DNA from 3 places in the Nocardia sp. NPDC003963 genome. Region 1 is predicted to be linked to each of the others. Evidence: riboswitches for the same ligand, from Rfam matches in the RefSeq annotation. Region 1 holds a riboswitch; each other region holds the start of a gene.
The links. Region 1 has a riboswitch for cobalamin ahead of ACWEWT_RS30895 (ABC transporter substrate-binding protein). Riboswitches for the same ligand answer to the same signal wherever they lie in the genome.
Positions count from the first base shown of each region.

Region 2: linked by a shared signal. The riboswitch ahead of ACWEWT_RS17955 (short-chain fatty acyl-CoA regulator family protein) and the one ahead of ACWEWT_RS30895 (ABC transporter substrate-binding protein) in region 1 are both predicted to bind cobalamin.
Region 3: linked by a shared signal. The riboswitch ahead of ACWEWT_RS02865 (short-chain fatty acyl-CoA regulator family protein) and the one ahead of ACWEWT_RS30895 (ABC transporter substrate-binding protein) in region 1 are both predicted to bind cobalamin.

Region 1 covers NZ_JBSGIP010000036.1:22,300-27,677, forward strand. The annotation lists gene ACWEWT_RS30885 (aminoglycoside adenylyltransferase family protein) at 1-521, shown strand, start outside; gene ACWEWT_RS30890 (SDR family NAD(P)-dependent oxidoreductase) at 591-1,328, opposite strand; cobalamin riboswitch at 1,455-1,614, shown strand; gene ACWEWT_RS30895 (ABC transporter substrate-binding protein) at 1,752-2,669, shown strand; gene ACWEWT_RS30900 (FecCD family ABC transporter permease) at 2,765-3,721, shown strand; gene ACWEWT_RS30905 (ABC transporter ATP-binding protein) at 3,798-4,580, shown strand; gene ACWEWT_RS30910 (hypothetical protein) at 4,913-5,378, shown strand, end outside.
Region 2 covers NZ_JBSGIP010000009.1:47,781-53,158, forward strand. The annotation lists gene ACWEWT_RS17945 (class I adenylate-forming enzyme family protein) at 1-166, opposite strand, end outside; gene ACWEWT_RS17950 (cytochrome P450) at 458-820, shown strand; cobalamin riboswitch at 1,222-1,423, shown strand; gene ACWEWT_RS17955 (short-chain fatty acyl-CoA regulator family protein) at 1,866-3,293, shown strand; gene prpD (2-methylcitrate dehydratase PrpD) at 3,759-5,261, shown strand; gene prpB (methylisocitrate lyase) at 5,261-5,378, shown strand, end outside.
Region 3 covers NZ_JBSGIP010000001.1:604,816-610,193, forward strand. The annotation lists tRNA gene ACWEWT_RS02855 (tRNA-Pro) at 468-541, opposite strand; gene ACWEWT_RS02860 (hypothetical protein) at 577-846, opposite strand; cobalamin riboswitch at 1,142-1,310, shown strand; gene ACWEWT_RS02865 (short-chain fatty acyl-CoA regulator family protein) at 1,808-3,232, shown strand; gene ACWEWT_RS02870 (NAD(P)/FAD-dependent oxidoreductase) at 3,494-4,684, shown strand; gene sigJ (RNA polymerase sigma factor SigJ) at 4,681-5,378, shown strand, end outside.

The sequences.
Region 1 (5,378 bases):
TCGTGCGCGACGATATCGTTCCGTGGCGCTTCCCACCGCGTGCGGAGTTCGTCTACGGCGAATGGCTGCGTGCGGAGTTCGAGCGGGGCACTGTCCCGGCTTCCGCGGACGACCCCGATCTGGCGATCCTGCTCACCATGGCGCGTGACGGGTCGCTCGCGCTGGCCGGGCCGCCGGCCCACCGGATTCTGGATCCGGTGCCGCCGGGCGATCTGATTCGGGCGATCACCGCAAGTCTGCCCGTACTGACCGATAGTGTGGACGGTGACGAGCGCAATGTGGTCCTCACCCTGGCGCGTATGTGGGTTACGGCGGACTCCGGGGCGGTGGTGTCCAAGGCGGAAGCCGCGGATCGTCTCCTACCGCTGCTGCCCGCGGGCCACGCCGCGCTGCTGCGCCGGGCGCGGGACGGCTATCTCGGCATCGCGGTGGACGACTGGACCGGGTGCCACGACGCCGTCGCCGCCTTCGTGCGCTACGCCACCGACACGGTCACGGCCGCCTGCGCGCGAACCGGGTGAGCCGGGGCCCCGCCGAACCGGCCGATCCGGCGGGGATCGAGCCGCGAAGGCCCGATCCCCGCGACACCACTACCAGGCGATGGGGCCCTGCGCACCGACGAAGGAACCGTCGGTGGACATATCCGGCGACTCCGCCGCCGCGAGGACGACCGCCGCGGCCTCCTCCGGTGTCGTCGGTGCGTCGGCCGCCGCCGGAGCCAGTTCGGTCGCGACGAAACCGGGGCATACCGAGACCACCCGGACATCGGTGCCGGCGAGGGTTTTCGCCAGCCCGACCGTGATGCTGTTCAACGCCGCCTTCGATGCCTGATAGCCCGGGACCACCATCGAGTAGTACGCCGAGTCCGGATTGCGTTGCTGGGTGAGCGAACCCATCTCGGTGGAGATATTGACGATCCGGCCGGCCGGCGCCCGGCGCACCAGAGGAAGCAACGCTTCGATCACATTGACGGGACCGAAGGTGTTGGTCATGAGGGTCTCGGTGAACGCGCCCGGATGGGCGAAGTTCACCGTGCCCGCCGCGGTCGCCTCGGGCAGAATGCCGGCATTGTTCACCAGTACGTCGATGTGCTCGTATCGTTCGGCGATCGCTTCGCGCAGGCACCGCGCGCTGTCCACCGAGCACACGTCCAGGACTTCGCCCTCGGCCGCGAGCCCCTGTGCCCGCAGTTCTCCCACTACCGTCTCCACCGCCGCCGCGCGGCGTCCGGTGACGATCACCCGGTGGCCCCGCCGGGCGAACGCCGTCGCGGTGGCGCGTCCGATTCCGCGGGTCGCCCCGGTGACCACCACGATCTTCTCCGACATATCGTTCCTTTCGCGATTCCGCTGTTACTCCACGAGCATCGGCGAGGGCACCCCTGGTGTGCTGGCAGGAAATCGCCGTCGCATTCGCCCCCTCGGCACCACCGCACGATCCGGTCGTACGTCCAGTTCTGTGTCCGATAGCATGGTCCACGGCCGCACTGCGGTCGCGGCGCGGTGAGGGAACCCGGTGCGAATCCGGGACTGGCGCGCAACGGTGACACCCGTGTGGTGGAGTCCGATCACTCACCCGCCGAGCTCGGTTCCCGGCCTCGCGCACAGGCCCAGACGCAAGGAGTCCACGCCGTGACGCGGTCCATTTCCCTGGCGGTCGCCGCCGTGGTGTCCACCCTCCTGCTGGCCGGATGTTCCGGTGCGGACAGTTCCGGCGATCCCGCGGCAGCCGCCGGTGGATCCGGTTATCCGATGAAGCTCGGCAACTGCGGAACCGAAATCACCGTCCCGGCGCCCCCGCAACGCGCCGTGGCCCTCAACCAGGGGTCGGCGGAGATCCTGCTGTCACTCGGGCTGGCCGATCGGATGGTGGGCACCGCCACCTGGACCGATCCCGTCCGCGCGAATCTGGCCGCCGACAACGCGCGAGTGCCGCGACTGGCCGACAACAAACCCTCGTTCGAGGTGGTCCTCGACAAGGAACCGGATTTCGTATCCGCGTCCTTCGGCGGCACGCTCGGTCCCGGTGGCGTGGCCGAACGCGAACAGTTCACCGAACTGGGTGTGCCCACCTACCTCTCGCCGACCGATTGTGACGGCAAAACCGATATCAGCGTCAATGCCGACGGCGCCCGGACCGAACCGCTGACCATGGATTCGGTCTACCGGGAGATCCGCGAACTGGCCGCGATCTTCGATGTGCGGGACCGCGGCGAACAGCTGGTCACCGAACTACGCGATCGCCACGACGCCGCGGCCGGGCGGATCGCCGCGGACGGCGTCTCGCTGGCGTTCTGGTTCGCCGATACGTCCACACCGTATGTCGCGGGCTGCTGCGGCTCCTCCGGGATCATCACCGGCGCAGTGGGCGCGAAGAATGTATTCGACGACACCACCGACGAATGGCCGCAGGTCAGCTGGGAGACGGTACTCGACCGTGACCCGGCTGCCCTCGTACTGGCCGATCTGAGCCGGCGCAGTCTCGCCGGGGACGCCCTGGACAGCAAGATCTCGTTCCTGGAATCGAACCCGGTGACCGCCGAACTGTCCGCGGTACGCGATCGGCGCTACATCGTGGTCAACGGCGCCGATCTGAACCCGTCGATCCGGACGGTCGACGGTATCGAGAAGGTCGCCGACGCCCTGGAACGGTGGGGCCACGGTTCGTGAGCCCGGATGCACCGTCGCGCACCACCGCCCGGATCGCCCGCGCACCCGCTACCGCGGCGCTGGTTCTGGCGGGGCTGGTCGTGCTGATCTCCTCGATGGCCTTCACCGTCACCATCGGGCCGGCGGAGCTGTCGGTCGGCGAGGTCTACGCGGTCCTGTTCGAGAAGCTGGGCGCCGGCACCGCCGCTGTTTCGCCGATCCGGGAGGGCATCGTCTGGCAGTTGCGGCTGCCGCGCACCCTGCTCGCCGCGATCTGCGGCGCCGGGCTGGGAGTCTGCGGAGTGGTCATGCAGTCACTGCTGCGCAACCCACTCGCCGACCCGTTCGTCCTGGGGATCTCCTCCGGCGCGTCCACCGGCGCGGTGCTCGTGGCCGTCCTGGGCGTGGGCGGCGGACTGATCTCACTGTCCACCGGAGCGTTCCTCGGGGCGCTCATCTCGTTCGGCCTGGTACTGGTCCTGGCCGCGGGTGCCGGCGGCGGCACCGCCAAGGTGGTGCTGGCCGGGGTGGCCGGGACCCAATTGTTCTCCGCGCTCACCTCGTTCATCGTGCTTTCCTCGGCCGACGCCGAACGGACCCGCGGGATCCTGTTCTGGCTGCTGGGGTCGCTCGCGGGCGCCACCTGGAACGATGTGGGCACCACGGCGATCGTCTGCGCGGGTGGGATGGCGCTGTGCTGGTGGTACGCGTCCGCGCTGGACGCGTTCACCTTCGGTTCCTCGGCCGCGGCGACCCTGGGCGTCGCGGTCGGCCGGACCCGGCTGCTGTTGCTCGTGACCACCGCGCTCATGACCGCCGTACTGGTCAGTGCCGCCGGAGCGATCGGGTTCATCGGATTGGTACTCCCGCACGCCGCGCGTTTCCTGGTCGGCCCCCGGCACAGCCGCCTGATCCCGGTGACCGCGGTTCTGGGCGCGATACTGCTGGTCTGGGTCGACGCACTCGCCCGCACCGTATTCGCGCCGCAGGAGGTACCGGTCGGCGTGGTCACGGCACTCATCGGCGTCCCCGCGTTCGCACTCCTGCTGTTCCGCTCCCGGAGTACGCCGTGACCCGCCCGCCCGATCGCAGGACCGCACACCGCGCGGATGACACTGCGGCGCAACCGATCACACCTCGGAGCATCCGTTGACACTGAACGCACAGAATCTGTTCTGGTCCCGGGGCGGCAATCTCGTCGTCGACGATGTCACCCTCCGTCCGGAACCCGGGCAGACGGTCGGCCTGCTCGGGCCGAACGGATCCGGCAAATCGTCGCTGCTGCGCCTGCTGGCCGGGATCTCACGGCCGGACCGGGGCAGCGTCACGCTCGACGACACTCCCCTGTACCGGCTGGGCCGGCGTCCCCTGGCGCGCCGGATCGCCGTGGTCGGCCAGCACGCGCACACCGATGTCGATATCACCGTGCGGGATGTGGTGCGCCTCGGGCGTATCCCGCACCGCGACCTGTTCGGCCAGGACGCGGACGAGGAACCGGCGATCGACCGGGCACTGCGCGCCACCGACCTCTCCGGCCACGCGGGGCGACTGTGGAGCACCCTCTCCGGCGGCGAACGGCAGCGGGCCCAGATCGCGCGGGCCCTCGCCCAGGAACCCGGCGAACTCCTGCTCGACGAGCCGACCAACCATCTCGATATCGCCCATCAGCTCGATATCCTCGATCTGGTCACGCGATTGCCGCTCACCACGGTCGTCGCCCTGCACGATCTCAACCTCGCCGCCATGTTCTGCGATTACATCCTGGTCCTGGATCGTGGCGCGATCGCCGCGCACGGCACCCCCGCCGAAACGCTCACCGAACCACTCGTCCGGGACGTCTACGGCGTGCATGCGACGATCACGATCGACGACGGTGTTCCGGCCGTTCGCTATCGCCGCCCGGCGGTACCTTCGGGCACCACAGCCCCCTGACGAACGCATGGGCACCCGCCTCTCGACCCGCGCTGCCAGGGCGTGGTCTCCGCGGCCGTCGTGGGTTCGATCGACCTGTTCCGGCGACCGGACGCACTCCCGCCGCAGCGGTCGAATCGTGAACCGCCGAGCCGCGATCCGACAGGCGCGGGGTGGTTGCGCCGCGATCGCCCGGCCACCGATCGGCCCGCGACTTCACGGTGCCCGGGAAGAACGGAATCGAGCCCGGTGATGGCGCACAAACGCCACCGCCCTGCGCGACTCGGAGTTGCCCCCCGATTGCCGATATCATCGCAGGCGCCCGATCGAATCCTGAAGTACAGGTAGTACCGATGACACGCCAGCCGCACACCGTATCCCCCGATATACCGAAGGTCGTCGCGGGGCCGGACGCGGTGGTCGATCCGCCGTCCGCACCGGTCCGGAACTATTTCCCACCACCGCGAGAGCTGCGCGGCAACCTGAACGGCTGGACCTACCCGGCGGTGTTCCTGGTGGCCGTTCTCACCACCTTCCTCCTGGCCCAGGCGGCACTCGCGCTGGATTCGGGCGAACCGCTGCAACCGGCCATCCATATCGCGGCCGCCGTCTGGGTCGCCTCGTATCTGCCGATGCTCTCGGCGACCTCGCGCGGCCGGTCGCGGATCCGGATCGAAGGCGCGCGATTCGCGAACGACGAGGACGCCCTGGTGATCCGCCGTTCCCTCGGCTACGAGGTCGCGCTCGTGATCTGTTTCCTCAGCCTGGCCACCTTGTGCGCGATCTTCGGTATCGGCACCTGGACCGGCACACTCACTC
Region 2 (5,378 bases), on a different contig from region 1:
GCAGGGCAACCGGATGGCCGTGCTCGACGCCACGTTCGATCAAGCCGGCCGCGATTCGGCCGATCCGCTCGACCAGAGCAGCGTAGGGCCTGAATACTTCGCCGTGGCGCAATCCACTGGTGATCGGTGCCGCGGCTGTCAGCGAAAGCAGGTTGTCGTAGATCATTCCGACTCCGCACGGTCGGGCCGCCCCCGCTGACCGAGAGGTATATCCGGGCTGCGGCATCTCCAAGGCGTCGGCGATCATGCCGATAAGCGAGGCAGCGAACGCCGTTGTCGAACGTCAGAGCTTCTGTCGGTGTCGAAAGGGTGGGGCAAATGCTCACACCACCCACCTGCGATTTTAGCAGCCGGCGCAATGCCGCTCCCGAGGCATTGCCCATCGATTCGGCCGGCGTGACGTTGTGACATCGACGTCGCCGATCAACATGTCGAACCGGGTTCCCTGGTCCCGCTGTTGCTGGCGGGCGCCGACAAGGACCCCACCGTCTTCCCCGATCCCGAACGATTCGATGTGACCAGGGGCAACGCCGCGGAGCACCTCTCGTTCAGCAGCGGGCTGCACGGCTGTCCGGGCGCTGATCTGGCCCGATCGAGAGGCACCGTCGCATTGCGCGCCCTGTTCGAGCGGTACCCTGATCTGCGTCCGGACGGGCCGCCGATCCCGCGCGGCCTGGTGAACCCGAACAGCTACCGTTCCATGCCCGCCAGACTCTTTGTCGGCTGGAGACCGCTGGGTCGAACAGTGCCCGGATACAGGCGGGGCTCGCCGATTCGCGTGTGTTGTATCCCTGCGGACAGCCGGTTGGTCGGATGCTGATGCTCCGGGTTCCATGGAGCATGTTCGCCCAGTCGAGACCACTCCGGCGGCCTATGCGCGCACCGCACAGAGCGCGAGCTCGATGGGAACTCGAAGTCATTGTGCCGGAGGAGCCGCCGGCACCTACACCGGATGCCGCACGCGCTTTGCCGCGCTCGCTCCTGGAAGTCGCGACAAGGCCGCGATGGCCCGGGAAGCCGAGCGTTCCGTCGGCGACGCGGAGCTCGGCGAAATGTCGCAGTACCCTGTCGACGTACGGCTCTCGACAGTGCTCGTCGATCCGGGACACCGATCTCATGTACTACCCGCCCGCCGATCGATGTTTCTGGAGGCGGGCATATTCTGGCGGGCGCAGCTGGTTCGTCGTGCGCTGTTGCGACGGTGTGCGGCGTCGAAGCCCGCCGGTTGACGTTTCGCGACGTCGAGTGGCCGGGTGAGAGGGAACCCGGTGGGAATCCGGGACTGTCCCGCAGCGGTGAGCGGGAACGACCGCCGTCATAGAGCACTGGGTTCTGTCCTGGGAAGCGACGGCGTAGTACAGCTCGGGGTATATCCCGAGTCGGCCGATCGAGGCCGATGCCCGTGAGTCCGAAGACCTGCCGGTTGTGCCGGGTGCGCCGTGCCCGGCGGCCGTCGCCTCGCGGAGTGGGTGCTACGCCGATATCCACGCATTCGGGAGAGTTCCCGATGCGCAGTCGTCGTGTGCGCGTGAACGGGTGACGGCCGTTCACTGCCGACGACAGGGTATGTATCGTGTCATCACTTTCGGGGTTCTCAGGGCCGTCGAGTCGCGGTCGCCGCAGGTCTGCCTGCCCCGTGCACTCAGGTGCTCAGTGGAGCCTTCCCGAACCGGCACCCCGGTGCAGGCGATCGGTACGGTCCGACCACTCGGCCGGTTGGTCTCCGGTGACCGGCATTGTGCGCTGCTGGGCCGGGGGTTCCGGTCGGAGTAGTACCCGCGGCCCCTCGCGTCGGGCGCAAGCACAGCACGTTCGGTTCGGGTGGCCGATTGTCGGCTCGAACGTTGCGGGAAGGAGGTCGGCCGGTGGAGAAGATGTATGCGGGCGCTCGGTTGCGGGTGTTGCGTGAGCAGGAGGGATTGTCTCAGTCCCGGCTGGCCAAGATGCTCGGATTGTCGCTGAGTTATGTCAATCAGCTGGAGAACGATCAGCGGCCGCTGACGGTGCCGGTGCTGATGCGGTTGACATCGACCTTCGATTTGGAGGTGGGTTTCTTCGCGCCGGAGACCGATGCGCGGTTGCTGGCAGATCTGCAGGAGGCATTCGCCGAGGATCCGGAATCCGGCTCGGTCAGCGGCAGCGAACTCGACGATCTTCTTTCGCGGGTGCCGGCCGCGGCGCGGCTGCTGATCAGTCAGCACCGCCGGTTGCGCAGTGCCAACGGCCAGCTCGAACAGCTCACCGCCGGGCTCGAATCGCCGGTGGTCGATCCGCGGACAGCGATGCCCTACGAAGATGTTCGTGACTTCTTCTACGACCGCCGTAATCACATCCCGGCCTTGGATACTGCCGCCGAGAGCCTGTTCGTACGGGGCGGATTCACGCTCGGTGGGCTCGATCTGCAACTGGCCCACCTGCTGCACGAAGAACACGATGTGAAGGTTTCGATCCGCTCGGAAGACCCGGCCCGGCCCGGTCCCAAGCGTCTCTATGATCCGGAGAAACGTACGCTCGTACTCGCGCGGCGCCTGACCGCCGGGCAGCGCGCGTTCCAGTTGGCTACGCAGCTGGCGTTTCTCACCCAGTCGGGGGTGATCGAGGATCTGTTCGCCGAGAGTGCTGCGTTGCCGACGGAATCGCGTCGGCTGCTGCGGATCGGGCTGGCCAATTACTTCGCAGGCGCGTTGATCTTGCCCTACGGGTTGTTCCTGAGTGCGGCCGAGGCGTTACGTTACGATATCGATCTGCTCGCGGCGCAGTTCGAGGTCGGTTTCGAAACGGTGTGTCATCGGTTGTCGACGTTGCAGCGGCGTGGGCAGCGTGGTGTGCCGTTCTTCTTCGTCCGTACCGATCGAGCGGGCAATATCTCCAAGCGCCAGTCCGCCACCGCGTTTCACTTCTCCCGTGCCGGGGGAAGTTGCCCGCTGTGGGTGGTACACGATGCGTTCGCGACGCCGGGCCGGATCCGCACGCAGATCGCGGAGATGCCGGATGGACGGACCTATCTGTGGTTGGCGCGGACTACAGGCGAGAGCAGCCCGGGCTATTTGGCGCCGTCGCGAGATTTCGCCGTCGGACTCGGTTGTGATCTGGCCTACGCCGACAAACTCGTGTATTCCCACGGGCTCCCGCTCGACGATGCGGCTGCCGCTGTTCCGATCGGAGCCGGTTGCCGGGTATGTGAGCGTGTGGCGTGTCCGCAACGGGCTTTCCCGCAGATCGGGCGACCGCTCGCCGCTGACGAGAACCGCCCGGCGACAACCCCGTACGCGCCCGCGGTGGTCGATGGCTGAAGGTGCCCGCCAAAGGCGGTCGGGTCGGGCTGCGGCGTAGGCACCGGCGCGCGGTCACCGGGGCGGGCCCGGCCATGCGCACGGTGTGCTGGATGAGCGGCACATCGTGGGTCCGGATCGCCGCGCCTCCTGCGGAGGCGAGTGCCGCGCCGGCGAGCGACCCCGCGAGCCGGTCGGCGGGGTTGGGTGATCCGAGAACGGCGTGGATGAAGGACTTCCGGGTGGCTCCGATCGCCCGGGCCGTGCTCGGCGGAACGGTTCGAGCGGCGCGGCGCAGGCGGAGTAACCGAGCCATGGCTGCCGACCCACGTCGGCTTGCGCCGGTCCGCCGTGTCCTCCACAAACTCCACAACTTTGCAGTTCAGTCTCCACAAAATACGCATTTGCGACGGATTCCGGCAGCTCTGTCGCGTCAGTAGCGTGCGAATCGAAGCGAATCGCATCGATCCCTGGAGGCCGAGGACTGTGAAGAATCATCTCGTCCGTACCCATCGTTCCGCGGAGCATTTCCCCCGCGAGCAGCATCTGGCATGGCGGATCGCGGAGGTCGCGACAGATCCGGTGGAGGTCGCCCCGGAGACCGAGGAGATGATCGTCAACCGGATCATCGACAACGCGGCGGTCGCCGCGGCGTCGTTGATCCGGCGCCCGGTCGCCAATGCGCGCGCCCAGGCTCTGGCCCACCCGTATGGCCCCGGCTCGACCGTTTTCGGTGTCGGTGGCCGGTTCTCCCCGGAATGGGCGGCCTGGGCCAACGGGGTCGCGGTGCGTGAACTCGATTTCCACGACACTTTCCTGGCCGCCGAGTACTCCCACCCCGGCGACAACATTCCCGCGATTCTGGCGGTGGCCCAGCATGCCGGCCGGTCCGGTCGCGAACTGGTTCGTGGCCTGGCCACCGGGTACGAGATCCAGGTAGATCTGGTTCGCGCGATCTGCCTGCACGAACACAAGATCGACCATGTCGCCCATCTGGGTCCGTCGGCTGCCGCCGGTATCGGAACGCTGCTCGGGCTCGATACCGAGACCGTCTATCAGGCCATCGGCCAAGCGCTGCACACGACCACCGCGACCCGCCAGTCACGCAAGGGCGAGATCTCGAGCTGGAAGGCCTACGCGCCCGCGTTCGCCGGGAAGATGGCGGTGGAGGCCGTCGACCGGGCGATGCGCCGTGAGGGCGCGCCGTCGCCGATCTGGGAGGGCGAGGACGGTGTGATCGCCTGGCTGCTCGGCGGGCCGAAGGCCGAGTACTCGGTGCCGCTGCCCGGACCCGGTGAAGCCAAGCGGGCGATCCTGGACACCTACACCAAGGAACATTCCGCCGAATACCAGAGCCAGGCCCCGATCGATCTGGCCCGCCGTCTGCGCGACCGTATCGGTGATCTCGACCAGATCGCGTCGATCGTCCTGCACACCAGCCACCACACCCATGTGGTGATCGGCACCGGCTCCAACGATCCGCAGAAATTCGACCCGCGAGCCTCCCGGGAAACCCTCGACCACTCGGTCCCCTACATCTTCGCGGTCGCGCTGCAGGACGGCACCTGGCATCACGAGCGCTCCTACGCTCCCGAGCGCGCGCAGCGCCCCGACACCGTGGAGCTGTGGCGCAAGATCTCCACCGCCGAAGACCCGGAATGGACTCGCCGCTACCACTCCACCGACCCGGACGAGAAGGCCTTCGGCGCCCGCGCGGAGGTCACCCTGAAGAGCGGGGAGGTGATCGTCGACGAACTCGCGATCGCCGACGCCCACCCACTCGGCGCGCGGCCCTTCGCCCGTGACCAGTACATCGCCAAATTCCGCACCCTCGCCGAGGGCGTTGTCGATCCGGCCGAGCAGGACCGCTTCCTCGAAGTGGTCGAGCGCGCGGGTGAGCTGTCCGTGGGTGAGTTGTCGGAGCTCACCTTCACCGTCTCGCCGGATGTGCTCGCCCGCGCGCCCCGTTCCCCGAAGGGACTGTTCTGATGACCGGCCTCCTGGCGGCGTCCACGTCGGCCGCCGAGAAGCGCATCGCCTTCCGCGCCGGCCTCGAATCGGGCGGGATCCAGCGGTTCCCCGGTGCCTTCAATCCTCTTGTCGCGA
Region 3 (5,378 bases), on a different contig from region 1:
CTCATCTTACGTCGGATCAACGCGACTCAGTTACGTGTGCGCGCGGGTCCGGCTCTGGAAAAGGCTACCGAGCACGACCGGCGCGGGCGATTTTGGGTGAACGACTGTTCGTCGGGCCGCGTGGCGGCCGTATCCAGACGGGCGGACTTCGGGACGCGACCCACTGGGATGAGGTGGTCACAAAACTCGGATACGAACAGCTCGGTCGCCACGACCTCCGGCACACCGGCCTGGCCCGTGTTGCCGACGCCGGTGTGCGGCTGCACCGCTCCAGCGGGTCGTCGGCCAAACCGACCCCCAAATCACCCGCTGGTGCCTGCATCCGGACAATCAGGCCATTCGCTCCGACGCGGTCAAGTGGTCCAGATATCTCCGCGGCGATACTGGCCCCAGATTTGCCCCGCCTTCCGGGCCTTCCGGTGAGAAGAAAACACCCTCCGACGCAGGTCAGAGAGTGTTTTCGTGTGTCGGGCTGACAGGATTTGAACCTGCGACCACTTGACCCCCAGTCAAGTGCGCTACCAAACTGCGCCACAGCCCGTTGCGCCTCGCGTTCCGGCGCTCGATGAGATTACCTCAGAGGTGCTCGGGAGCGGAAATCGGCTGGTCATGCGGGTGTTGTCGGGCGTCGGCGACAGTGCGTGAATCCCGTTCGGGCGTGGCGCTGGTTCCGGTCGGTGTGCCGCGCATACGGATTCGCGCGCGGTCCGCCGCGAGTGCCGGGATCGCCGCCAGCGTGATGGTCACCGCGGCGATGGTGAAGGCGGTGGTGAAGTCCGTGCCGATGACCGGGATGACGAGTAACGGGCCTGCCACTTGGCCTATGGCGTAGGTCGCGGTCAGCACAGCCGCTGCGCGGGTCTTCGGTAGCCGGTGTGCGAAGTCGGGAGTCAGGACCACTACGGCCATGAAACTGCCATGGTGGTTTCGCCGGTCACGAGCAGCGCTGCCCATACGGCGAACATCGGCCGGGTGTTCAGATGTGGTCGGTGGGACAATCCTGTCTCCGATGGCCCTGGCGGCTCGGGATCGTGAGCTGCGCTTATGCTGGCGAGTGCAGCTGGTTCGTCCCGCTCGACTCCGGTGTGAGCGGGATGTCGAACCCGCCGGGCGGCGCCACCGACGCCGATCGGCGGGTGCGAGGGAACCCGGTGGGAATCCGGGACTGTCCCGCAGCGGTGACCGGGAACGATCGCCGTCCTACGGCACCGGGCCGGAGGGTCCGGGAAGCGACGGCCGGTGATGCCGGCCCGGAGATGTTCCACCCCGGGTCGATCTCCAGAGGTCGATGCCCGCGAGTCCGAAAACCTGCCGGTTGCGCCGGGTACGCCGTACCCGGCGGCCGTCGCCTCGTGGACCGGGCGTTACGCCGGCAACCGACGTGTTCGTCTCCGCGGGTGCGTGTCGTCGCGCGTCCGAACGGGCGGCTGCCGGTCCTGCCACCGAGGGAGTTCGCATCATGCCGGAACCTGCCACGGCCCTCGGCGCGCCCGGGCTTCCGGGGCTCGATCGCGGCGGCGCGGATTCGGCAAGGAACAACTACGGTGCCCTGTCCGTGTGTTGTTGCCGAAACTGTGGAAGTTCGGTAACGAACGACGAAACAGATTGTCCTGCAACATGTGTGAATGTGACGTGGGTGTTTCGGTCCGAGGACGCGGTGATCGAGTCGTGGGACCCGTCGCCGCGAACGCCGCTGAATCGAGACCGGGTCGCCCCGTACCTTTGCGGAGTCGGGAGCGGGTCGGGGCGGTCGTATGGCATGTGCCGCCCGGCGCCCGGTCACCCGTAGTCCAGGAAGGAGTCGGCAGTGGAGAAGATGTATGCCGGGGGCCGGCTGCGTGTGCTGCGTGAGCAGCGGGGGCTGTCCCAATCCGGGCTCGCCAAGACCCTCGGGCTGTCGGTGAGCTATGTGAACCAGCTCGAGAACGATCAGCGGCCGTTGACGATCCCGGTTCTGCTGCGGCTCACGGCGACCTTCGATCTGGAGGTGGGTTTCTTCGCCCCGGAAACCGATGCCCGGCTGCTCGCGGACCTGCACGAGGTGTTCGCCGAGGAGCCCGAGTTCGCGTCGGTGAGCAGCAGTGAACTCGACGATCTGCTCTCGCGAGTGCCGACGGCGGCTCGATTGCTGATCAGTCAGCACCGGCGCTTGCGGGCGGCCAACGAGCAGCTCGACCAGCTCACTGCCGGGCTCGACGCGCCGGAGGCCGGCCGCCGCACCGCGATGCCCTACGAGGATGTTCGCGATTACTTCTACGACCGCCGCAACCATATCCCCGCTCTGGACACGGCCGCGGAGGATCTGTTCGCGCGCGGCGGGTTCACGCCGGGGGGATTGGATCTGCAGCTGGCTCGGCTGCTGCGGGACGAACACGACGTGGTGGTGCGGATCCGTTCGGAGGACCCCGGCCGTCCCGGGCCCAAGCGGATCTACGATCCGGACGCCCGGACGCTCACTCTCGCGCGCCGCCTCACTGCCGGTCAGCGAGCTTTCCAGCTGGCCACCCAGTTGGCGTTTCTCACCCAGTCCGCGGTGATCGAGGATCTGCTCGCCGAGACGGCGGCACTGCCCGCGGCCTCGCGCGGACTGTTGCGTATCGGTCTGGCGAACTATTTCGCCGGTGCGCTGATCCTGCCCTACGGGGCTTTCCTCGACGCGGCCGAGACGATGGGTTACGACATCGACCTGCTCTCCGCGCAATTCGAGGTCGGGTTCGAGACCGTATGTCATCGTCTGTCGACGTTGCAGCGGCGCGGGCAACGTGGGGTGCCGTTCTTCTTCGTGCGCACCGACCGCGCGGGCAATATTTCCAAGCGCCAGTCCGCCACCGCGTTCCACTTCTCCCGGGTCGGCGGCAGCTGCCCGCTGTGGGTCGTGCACGACGCCTTCGCCACCCCCGGCCGGATCCGGACCCAGATCGCCGAGATGCCCGACGGGCGCACCTATTTGTGGCTCGCGCGAACCACGGGGGAGAGCAACGCCGGATACCTGGCGCCTTCGCGCGATTTCGCCGTCGGTCTCGGTTGCGATCTCGCGTTCGCGGAGAAACTGGTCTACTCGCACGGGCTGCCCATTCACGACACGGTCGCCGCCGTGCCCATCGGGCCGGGCTGTCGCGTCTGTGAGCGCACCGCCTGCGCGCAGCGTGCGTTCCCGCAGATCGGCCGTCCCCTCGCGGTGGACGAGAATCGTCCGGCGAACACTCCGTACGCCCCGACCGGGCCCAGCTGAGCGGTACCGCTTGCGGCGAGTTCGTCGCACCGCGCGTCGGCCTTGTCGTCGACGGGGGTTGGGCCGGACGGTGCCGGTGCAGGTCGCGGTGGGAGGCCGGGTCGGTTCCGCGAACGTGCGCCGCGTGGCCCGGGTCGGTCGTCGCGGGGCTTCGGGCCTTGCACACCAAGTGTGAGGTGAGTCATAAAAATGGATCTTCTGTCACAGACAACAGGCGGCCGGGATCACGAGGGCAACACCTCGAGTGGACAGGAGATCCTCATGACCGGCCAGCGCGTACATGTTGTCGTCATCGGCGGTGGTTACGCCGGAACGTTGGCGGCCAACCGGCTCCAGCGCAATCCCGATATCGATATCACTCTCGTCAATCCGCGCCCCGAGTTCGTGCAGCGCCTGCGCCTGCACCAGTTCGCGGCCGGCACGGGTGACGCGACCGCCGACTACGCCGGTCTGCTCGGCGAGCGGGTTCGGTTGGTGGTCGACACCGTCACCCGTATCGATACCGAACAGCGGCAGATCCGGTTGGGCGCCGGTCCCGCCCTGGACTACGACTATGTCCTCTACGCGGTCGGCAGTACCGGCGCAGTCCCGGCCGCCGTGCCCGGGGCAGTGGAATTCGCCCACCCCATCGCCGAGTTGGAGCACGCCCGGCGGCTCCGCGCCGCCCTCGGCGAATGTCGTGCCGATGCCCCGGTCACCGTCGTCGGCGGTGGGCTCACCGGTATCGAGACCGCTGCCGAACTGGCCGAACAGGGCCGGACGGTGACGCTCGTCTGCGGCGGCCGCCTGGCACCCTCGTTTTCCGAACCCGCGCGGCGGTCCGTCGCGAGATGGCTCGTCCGCAACGGGGTCGAAGTGCTGGAGACCGCGGTGGTGGCGCAGGTCGGGCCGGATTCGGTGACTCTCACCGGCGGCGTGCAACGTCCCAGTGCGGTCACCATCTGGACGGCCGGCTTCGGGGTCCCGCCACTGGCCGCTGTCAGTGGCCTGCCGACCGATACGCTCGGACGGATGCTCACCGATGAGACGTTGACCAGCGTCGGCGACGAGCGCGTCGTCGCGGCCGGCGATGCGGTGGCCCCGTCGGATCTGCCGTTGCGGATGAGCTGCTTCACCGCCGGGCCCACCGGGGCGACGGCGGCGGATACGGTCCTCAGTCGCATCGCGGGCGAACAACCCGCGCTGCTCGATCTGGCGTATCTGGCCTCGAATGTCGGCCTGGGCCGCCGGGCCGCCCGATTCCAGGTGACCCGCAAGGACGACACTCCTGCCGCTGTCTACCTCGGTGGCCGGATCGGCGGGCGGATCGCCGGCGCGATCAAAGAAGCGGTCACCAGAGGCACACTCTGGGGTATTCGCCGCGAGGGCCGCAAACCCGGCTCCAGTGTCTGGCCCAAGGGCGGCGGCATCCGGCCGCGTACCCCGGAAACCGTGGCGGTCACGCAGCCGTGAGCGCTACCGACGAGCATGCCGAGCGGTTCACCCTGCTGCGTCCGCTGCTGTTCACGATCGCCTACGAAATCCTCGGATCGGCGGGTGAATCCGACGATGTCCTGCAGGACAGTTACCTGCGCTGGGCCCGAGTGGATCTCGCGACGGTCCGCGATACCAAATCGTATCTGGCGCAGCTGGTGACCCGTGAGGCGCTCAAATCGCTGCGGGCGGGGGTGCGTCGCCGCGAGACCTATATCGGTCCGTGGCTTCCCGAACCGCTGGTGCTCGACGAGCGCGATGCCTCCACCGATGTCGTACTGGCCGAATCGGTCTCCATGGCCATGCTCGTGGTGCTGGAATCGCTCACGCCCGATGAACGGGCGGTGTTCGTGCTGCGCGAGGTGTTCGGATTCGATTATCCGGAAATCGCCGCCGCGGTGGAGAAGTCGGTGGTGTCGGTGCGCCAGGTGGCGCACCGGGCCCGCGAACACGTACAGGCTCGGCGGAAGAAATTCGAACCCGTCGACGCCGCCGCGGTCACCGCGCAGTTCATGACCGCGGCGGCCACCGGTGATATGGCGGGCCTGCTCGCGATGCTGGCGCCGGACGCCACCTGGACCACCGACCACGGTGGTAAGGCGAGCGCGATACGTCCGCTGGTGATGACGGGTGCCGAACGGATCGCGACGACCCTCATCGGGGTGTTCCGGGC